DNA from 2 places in the Streptomyces sp. WAC03905 genome. Region 2 is predicted to be linked to the other one. Evidence: riboswitches for the same ligand, from Rfam matches in the RefSeq annotation. Region 2 holds a riboswitch; the other holds the start of a gene.
What was found. Region 2 has a riboswitch for glycine ahead of gcvP (aminomethyl-transferring glycine dehydrogenase). Riboswitches for the same ligand answer to the same signal wherever they lie in the genome.
Positions count from the first base shown of each region.

Region 1 (4,409 bases), 3.9 Mb from region 2:
GTGGCGCGGAACTCCTCGCCGGCGGCGGCCAGGAAGTCCACCGGGTCGTCCTGCCAGTCGGGCTCGAAGAGCCGCACGCGGCCGCCGGTGGCGGGGCCGTCCAGCGGGCTGCGGCCGGCCCGGCAGAGCTCCGCGACGGCGGGCGGGGGCAGCGGGACGCCGACGGCGCCCTCCGGATTGAGCGCGATGCCGAGCTGCGGGGGCAGCCCCCGGGCGAATTCGACCGCCGGGGCCACCGCGAAGTCCATGCCGGGGCCGACGCAGGCGAGGAACTGGGCCTCGGAGCTGTAGACGGGGACGTACGCCGCCCCGCCGATGTCCATGGTGGGCAGGTCCAGGCCGGCCGCGTCGGGACCGCCGCCGCCCGGCAGCGGCACCCACACCCGGCTGCGTCCGAGCACCTCCAGGATCCGGCCGCCGGCGTCCGGCTGCCCCAGCGCCGCCCCGAGCACCTGCTCCAGCTCATTGTCCGGCCAGCCGCTGCCCTGCATCTGCCCCCGCCTCCGTCGGTCCCGCGCGTGTCGACCCGCAGGCTACCGGCCGCCGGCCCGGCTCCTGCGCCGGGGCCGATCCGGGGGACCCGGGCGGGCGGTCAGCCCTGGAAGCCGATCCCCGTCACGGCGGCGGCCGAGCGGCGGTCCAGCAGGGTCGCCGAGGCGCACCCGGCGGGCGGGCGGCCCGCCTCGGCGTCGCGCAGCAGGCGTCCCACGGCGCCGCGGTGGCGGGCGAAGGCGTAGGCGGACACGCTGCGGCCCCGCGCGCGCTGGCCGGAGAGGGCCTCCTCGGGGCTGCTGTCCAGCAGGAGGAGGTGCAGGGCGCGGCCGCGGCGGCGCGCCGCCGCGGCGAGCAGTCCGCGCACCCAGCTCTGGGTGCCGCAGTCGTGGACGACCACGGAGGCGCCGGAGCGCAGGATCCGGTAGAGGCCCCAGTAGTGCGCGGCGCGCACCAGCGGGCGGTACACGGCGTAGGGCAGGGCGGCCGGCATCCGGCCCTCCCAGCGTTCGCGGGTGTCCTGGGAGTCGACGGCCCCGCCCTCGGGGGCGGCCCGCTTGATCAGCGTGCTCTTGCCGCCGCCGGGGAGGCCGGAGACCACGACGATGTCGCCCTCGGCGAAGCCGAGCCGCCGCGGTCCGCGCAGCGCCGGGCCGCGCAGGTCGCGCACGAGGCCGAGGCCGCCGTCCGCCGCCCTCCTGCGCTCGCGCGCGCCGCGCCGCTGCGCCGGCACCGCGTCCACGGTTCCCGTCGTCGCCACCACTCCGAATCTCCGCACGGTGTTCGCCTCCCCCGAATCGGGTCACCGGGACCCTTGCCCACTGAGTGTAAAGAGACGGTAATCGGCATGTCCGGTTCCGTTCCGGCGGCTCGGACGGGCGTACGAACTTTCCGCCCCCCACCCCCGATCTCGGGCATGCCGTGCAATGATGTGCGCCATCTGGACCAACTGCATACCGGCCGCTTGAATCCGCGCGGGAGAGTCCCGGCACGCCGCAAGGCCGTGTCCGGGCGCCGAAGGAGCAAGAACCTCCCTTGAATCTCTCAGGCCCCGTACCGCGTGGATGAGGCAGATCTGAAAAGCGAGCTGCCCGGCAGCTCCACCCAAGGTGCAAGTCGCGGATACCGGCGATCGATGGATCGGCGGAACTCTCGGCGAACCTCTCAGGTTCCGATGACAGATGGGGAGGAACGTCCTCGTCATGTCATGTCGATGCCCTGGGACCCGGGAGCCACACCCATGAGCACTGCCCCCCGCCTGACCGCCCTCGATGCGCTGCACCGCTCGCTCGGTGCGACCATGACCGACTTCGCGGGCTGGGACATGCCGCTGCGGTACGCCAGCGAGCGCGACGAGCACAACGCCGTCCGCACCAAGGCCGGCCTCTTCGACCTCTCGCACATGGGCGAGATCACGCTGACCGGCCCGGAGGCCGTCAAGGCCCTCGACTACGCACTGGTCGGCAACATCTCCACCGTCGGCGTCGGCCGCGCCCGCTACACGCACATCTGCCAGGAGGACGGCGGGATCCTCGACGACCTGATCGTCTACCGCCTCGGCGAGACCGAGTACATGGTCGTCGCCAACGCCTCCAACGCCCAGGTCGTCCTCGACGCCCTGACCGAGCGCGCCGCCGGCTTCGACACCGAGGTCCGCGACGACCGCGACGCCTACGCGCTGATCGCGGTGCAGGGCCCGGAGTCGCCCGGCATCCTGGCGTCCCTCACCGACGCCGATCTGGACGGCCTGAAGTACTACGCCGGCCTGCCGGGCACCGTCGCGGGCGTGCCCGCGCTGATCGCGCGCACCGGCTACACCGGCGAGGACGGCTTCGAGCTCTTCGTCGCCCCCGAGCACGCCGTGGAGCTGTGGCAGGCGCTGACCAAGGCCGGCGAGGGCGCCGGCCTGGTCCCGGCCGGCCTGTCCTGCCGCGACACCCTGCGCCTGGAAGCGGGCATGCCGCTGTACGGGCACGAGCTGACCACCGCCCTGACCCCCTTCGACGCGGGTCTGGGCCGGGTCGTGAAGTTCGAGAAGGAGGGGGACTTCGTCGGCCGCGCCGCCCTGGAGGCCGCCGCCGAGAAGGCCGCGACCAAGGCGCCGCGCAAGCTGGTCGGCCTGATCGCCGAGGGCCGCCGCGTCCCGCGCGCCGGTTTCCCCGTCACCTTCGGCGGAGAGGTGATCGGCGAGGTCACCTCGGGCGCCCCGTCCCCGACGCTGGGCAGGCCGATCGCGATGGCGTACGTGGACGCGGAGCACGCCGCGCCCGGCGCCTCCGGCGTCGGCGTCGACATTCGCGGTACGCATGAGCCGTACGAGGTCGTGGCGCTGCCGTTCTACAAGCGGCAGAAGTAACCCCCCGCGCGCGACGTCCGCCGTCCGGCCACCGGAACGGCGCCGTCTCAGTACCCAAGACCGCAGTTCGTATCCACTCCCCCGCATCCAGGAGAATCAGGCCATGAGCACCCCCGAGAATCTGCGTTACACCAAGGAGCACGAGTGGCTGTCCGACGTCGTGGACGGCGTCGCGACGGTCGGCATCACGGAGTTCGCGGCCAACGCGCTCGGTGACGTCGTCTACGCCCAGCTCCCCGCGGTCGGCGACACCGTGACCGAGGGCGAGACCTGCGGCGAGCTGGAGTCGACCAAGTCGGTCTCCGACCTCTACTCCCCGGTCTCCGGCGAGATCGTCGAGGCCAACCAGGACGTCGTGGACGACCCGGCGCTCGTCAACACCGCTCCGTTCGAGGGCGGCTGGCTGTTCAAGGTGCGCATCTCGGAGGAGCCCAAGGACGTGCTCTCCGCCGAGGAGTACACGAAGCTCACCGCCGGTAACTGACCCCAGGGGATCCTGATGTCCGTACTGAACACCCCTCTCCACGAACTCGACCCCGACGTCGCCGCAGCCGTCGACGCCGAGCTCGTGCGCCAGCAGTCGACCCTGGAAATGATCGCGTCGGAGAACTTCGCTCCGGTCGCCGTCATGGAGGCCCAGGGCTCGGTCCTGACCAACAAGTACGCCGAGGGCTACCCGGGCCGTCGCTACTACGGCGGCTGCGAGCACGTCGACGTGGTCGAGCAGATCGCGATCGACCGCATCAAGGCGCTGTTCGGCGCCGAGGCCGCGAACGTCCAGCCGCACTCCGGTGCGCAGGCGAACGCCGCCGCGATGTTCGCGCTGCTCAAGCCGGGCGACACGATCATGGGCCTGAACCTGGCCCACGGCGGTCACCTGACCCACGGCATGAAGATCAACTTCTCCGGCAAGCTCTACAACGTGGTCCCGTACCACGTCGACGAGTCCGGCCAGGTGGACATGGCCGAGGTCGAGCGCCTCGCCAAGGAGTCCAAGCCGCAGCTGATCGTCGCGGGCTGGTCCGCCTACCCGCGCCAGCTGGACTTCGCCGCCTTCCGCCGCATCGCGGACGAGGTCGGCGCGTACCTGATGGTCGACATGGCGCACTTCGCGGGCCTGGTCGCCGCGGGGCTGCACCCGAACCCGGTCCCGCACGCCCACGTCGTGACCACCACCACGCACAAGACCCTCGGCGGTCCGCGCGGCGGTGTCATCCTGTCGACGCAGGAGCTGGCCAAGAAGATCAACTCCGCGGTCTTCCCCGGCCAGCAGGGCGGCCCGCTGGAGCACGTGATCGCGGCCAAGGCCGTCTCCTTCAAGGTCGCGGCCTCGCCCGAGTTCAAGGAGCGCCAGGAGCGCACCCTGGAGGGCGCGAAGATCCTCGCCGCCCGTCTGGTCCAGGACGACGTCAAGGCCGTGGGCGTGGACGTCCTCACCGGCGGCACCGACGTGCACCTGGTCCTGGTCGACCTGCGCAACTCCGAGCTGGACGGCCAGCAGGCCGAGGACCGTCTCCACGAGGTCGGCATCACGGTCAACCGCAACGCCATCCCGAACGAC
Region 1 covers NZ_JBXYDZ010000003.1:2,581,201-2,585,609, forward strand. The annotation lists gene AC2RP6_RS13915 (enhanced serine sensitivity protein SseB) at 1-491, opposite strand, end outside; gene AC2RP6_RS13920 (AAA family ATPase) at 593-1,270, opposite strand; glycine riboswitch at 1,458-1,561, shown strand; gene gcvT (glycine cleavage system aminomethyltransferase GcvT) at 1,733-2,848, shown strand; gene gcvH (glycine cleavage system protein GcvH) at 2,952-3,332, shown strand; gene glyA (serine hydroxymethyltransferase) at 3,348-4,409, shown strand, end outside.
Region 1: it holds a riboswitch for glycine, as region 2 does, so the genes downstream of both, gcvT (glycine cleavage system aminomethyltransferase GcvT) here and gcvP (aminomethyl-transferring glycine dehydrogenase) in region 2, are expected to answer to the same signal.

Region 2 (4,409 bases):
ACCGCCACCTGGGTGGCGCGCTTGAGGCCCTCACCGCCCATGAGGCGCACGTAGGACCAGGAGATCGGCAGGATGCCGGCGGAGCCCCACGGCGCGGCCGAGATCGGGCCGACGCCCGTCTCCGGGCCGGCGGTCGGCTGCAGCGGGTGGTTCGGCAGGTACGGGGCCAGGTGCGCCCGGACACCGACCGGGCCGACGCCCGGACCGCCGCCGCCGTGCGGGATGCAGAAGGTCTTGTGCAGGTTCAGGTGCGAGACGTCGCCGCCGAAGTGACCCGGCTTGGCGAGGCCCACCAGGGCGTTCAGGTTGGCGCCGTCGACGTAGACCTGGCCGCCGGCCTCGTGGACCTGGGCGCAGATGTCGGCGACGTGCTCCTCGAACACGCCGTGGGTGGACGGGTAGGTGATCATCAGCACGGCCAGCTCGTCGCGGTGCTGCTCGATCTTGGCGCGCAGGTCGTCCGCGTCCACCTCGCCGTCGTCGGCCGTCTTGACGACGACGACCTTCATGCCGGCCATGACGGCGCTGGCGGCGTTGGTGCCGTGCGCGGAGGACGGGATGAGGCAGACGGTGCGCTGCTCGTCGCCGTTCGCACGGTGGTAGGCGCGTACGGCCAGCAGTCCGGCGAGCTCACCCTGCGAGCCGGCGTTCGGCTGGATGGAGACCTTGTCGTAGCCGGTGACCTCGCAGAGTCGTTCCTCCAGCTCGTTGATGAGCGTGAGGTAGCCCTCGGCCTGCTCCACCGGGGCGAAGGGGTGCAGCTGGCCGAACTCGGGCCAGGTCACCGGCTCCATCTCGGTGGTCGCGTTGAGCTTCATGGTGCAGGATCCCAGCGGGATCATGCCGCGGTCCAGCGCGTAGTCCTTGTCCGAGAGCTTGCGCAGGTAGCGCAGCATCGCGGTCTCGGAGCGGTGCTGGTGGAAGACCGGGTGGGTCAGGACCGCGTCCGTGCGCAGGAGGCCCTCGGGGAGGGTGTCCGCCGCGGTCTCGTCGAGCGCCTCGATGTCGGCGGTGACGCCGAAGGCGGCCCAGACGGCCTCGATGTCGGCGCGCAGGGTGGTCTCGTCGCAGCTGATGGAGACGAGGTCGGCGTCGACCCGGTGGAGGTTGACCCCGCCCTCGCGGGCGGCGGCGACGACCTCGGCGGCACGGCCCGGTACCCGGACCGTGATGGTGTCGAAGTAGGAGCCGTGCACGGTCTCCACCCCGCCGGCCCGCAGACCGGCCGCGAGCAGCGTCGCGTAGCGGTGGGTGCGGCCGGCGATGGTGCGCAGGCCGTCCGGGCCGTGGTAGACGGCGTACATGCCGGCCATGACGGCGAGCAGGACCTGCGCGGTGCAGATGTTGCTGGTGGCCTTCTCACGGCGGATGTGCTGCTCACGGGTCTGCAGCGCCAGGCGGTAGGCCTTGTTGCCGTCCGCGTCCACCGAGACGCCGACGAGGCGGCCGGGCAGCGAGCGGGCGTGCTTGTCCTGGACGGCCATGTAGCCGGCGTGCGGTCCGCCGAAGCCCATCGGGACGCCGAAGCGCTGGGTGGTGCCCACCGCGATGTCCGCGCCCAGGGCGCCCGGGGACTTCAGCAGGGTCAGGGCGAGCAGGTCGGCCGAGACGGTGACGATGGCACCGAGCTCGTGCGCCTGGTCGATGACCGGCTTGATGTCCCGGACGGCGCCGGAGGCACCGGGGTACTGGAGCAGGACGCCGTAGACGCCGCGCTCGGCGATCTCGGCGGGGATGCCGTCGGAGAGGTCCGCGACGACGACCTCGATGCCGATCGGCTCGGCGCGGGTCTCGATGACGGCGACGGTCTGCGGGAGGGCGTCGGCGTCGATGAGGAAGACGTTGCCCTTGACCTTGCCCACGCGGCGGGCGAGGGTCATGGCCTCGGCGGCCGCGGTGCCCTCGTCGAGCAGCGAGGCGCCCGAGGTCGGCAGGCCGGTGAGGTCGGCGACGACGGTCTGGAAGTTCAGGAGCGCTTCGAGGCGGCCCTGGGAGATCTCCGGCTGGTAGGGCGTGTACGCCGTGTACCAGGCCGGGTTCTCCATGACGTTGCGGAGGATCACCGGCGGGGTGAAGGTCCCGTAGTAGCCCAGACCGATCATGGGGGTGAGGACCTGGTTGCGGTCGGCGAGCGAGCGCAGCTCGGCGAGCACCTCGGCCTCGGTCCGTGCCTCGGGCAGGTCCAGCGCGTCGGCGGTCTTGATCACATCCGGGACCGCGGCGGCGGTCAGTTCGTCCAGGGAGCCGTAGCCCACGTGGGCAAGCATCTTCGCCTGCGCCTCGGCATCCGGGCCGATGTGGCGCTGTTCGAAGGGGATGCCTCGCTCCAGCTGGGAGAGCGGAATGCGGTTGGCGGTCATGTACGGAGGCCTCCTGGTCATATGACCTGCGAGGGGCACCACGGCGCGGGCACCCGGACGGCCTCCCCCTCTGTCATCTGCACCTGAGAGTTTCACCGGAGTCACGGGGGTCTCCCGAGAGGTCCGGCTTTCACCGTCGGTGAGGAGGGGGACCGGCACTGCGCGCCCGGTACCCGCCCTGCTTTCCAGAGTGGCCTCGTCCGTGCGGTACGTATGCCTGAGAGATTCCGGGGAGGATTTGCTCCTTCGGCGCCTCCGTCTTGCTCATTCGGAGGACTCTCCCGCACAGGGTCGACAGCCGTCATCCAGACTACCAGCGGGGTTCAAGGGGCTCCCCGAGTGGCCTCCGCTGCGGAAATGCACTTCTGTAGTCATTACGGAGCAGTTGCGACCATTTGGAGGGACCGTGCAGACCGACATCGATCCGCGCAGCCTGATCGGCCGCAAGGCGTTCGACCGCAACGGTGCCAAGATCGGCACCATCGACGAGGTCTACCTCGACGATGCCACGGGTGTCCCGGAGTGGGCCGCCGTCCGCACCGGTCTGTTCAGCCGGGACGCCTTCGTCCCGCTGGAGCCGAGCGAGATGGTCGGCGAGACCCTGCGGGTCCCCTTCGAGCGCTCCCTCATCAGGGACGCGCCGGACTTCGGCGTCGGCCGCCACCTGTCACCCGAGCAGGAACTCCAGCTCTACCACCACTACGGCCTGGACACGACCCTGCCGTCCGACTTCCACCGCGACTTCGGCCGGCTGGCGGGCGACGAGGGCTGAGCCCCCCGCTGCGGCCGGCCGCCTCCTACGTCCCCTCCCCCACCAGCGGCAGCGGGTCGGACGGCTCCAGCTCCGGGTCGTCCACGAGGAAGGTCCGCACCCGGCCGGGCTCCGAGCCTGGCTGCTCGAACCGTACGGTCACCCGCCCGACGCCGCTGCCCTGCACCCACCCCGGCCCGTACAGCACGTGCCGGACGTCGCTCCCTGCCGTCCAGCGGCGCTGCGTGGCCTCCTGCGGCCCACGGGGCTGCTCCGGCCCCTCCAGCTCCTGCTGCCCCTCCTGTCCCTCCCGTCCCGCTGCGCCGCCGCCGGCGGCCTCCGGCTCCGCCTCCCCGCCGGTGCCTCCCGCACCGCCGTCCTCGTCCGACGCCCGCGTGGCGGACGACTGCGCGAAGAGGTCTTCCTGCGTGTAGTCCGCCAGCCCCGTCACCCCCACCCCCAGCAGTCGCACCCCGCCCGTGGTGTCGACCGCCTCCAGCAGCCGCGCGGCGGCCTCCCGCACCACCGCGGGATCGTCCGTGGGCCCCCGCAGCGTCTCGGACCGCGTCAGGGTGGAGAAGTCGTAGCGCCGGACCTTCAGCACGATCGTGCGCCCCGAGTGCCCGGATCCCCGCAGTCGCTGCACGCACCGGTCCGCGAGCCGCTGCACCTCACCCCTGATCCGCACCCGGTCGTGGAGATCCACGTCGAAGGTGTCCTCGACGGACACCGACTTCGCGTCCCGTTCCGCGACCACCGGCCGGTCGTCCAGCCCCAGCGCCATCCGGTACAGCCCCGCGCCGTGCGCGCGCCCGACCATCCGGACCAGCTCGTCCTCGCCCGCCTCCGCCAGCTCCCCCACGGTGGTGATCCCGGCGCGGCGCAGGTGTTCCCCCGTGGCCGGCCCGACCCCGGGCAGGGTCCGTACGGACATCGGTGCGAGCAGCTCCCGCTCGGTCCCGGGCTCGATGAGCAGCAGCCCGGCCGGCTTGGCCTCCTCCGAGGCCACCTTGGCCAGCATCTTCGACCCCGCGAGCCCCACGGACCCGCTGAGCCCCGTGGCGGCCCTGATGCCGGCCCGCAGCCGCTCGCCCGTGGCCCGCGCGGAGTCCGAGTCGAAGGCGACACCGCCCGCCTCCAGGTCCACGAAGGCCTCGTCCAGGCTGAGCGGCTCGACCAGCGGGGACAGCTCCCGCAGCATGGCCATGACGATGTCGCTGACCTGCCGGTAGAGCGGGAAACGCGGGATCAGGTAGGCGCCGTTCGGGCAGAGCCTGCGCGCCTGGCCCATCGGCATC
Region 2 covers NZ_JBXYDZ010000003.1:6,502,529-6,506,937, reverse strand. The annotation lists gene gcvP (aminomethyl-transferring glycine dehydrogenase) at 1-2,360, opposite strand, end outside; glycine riboswitch at 2,556-2,654, opposite strand; gene AC2RP6_RS31915 (PRC-barrel domain-containing protein) at 2,767-3,132, shown strand; gene AC2RP6_RS31910 (DNA polymerase IV) at 3,158-4,409, opposite strand, start outside.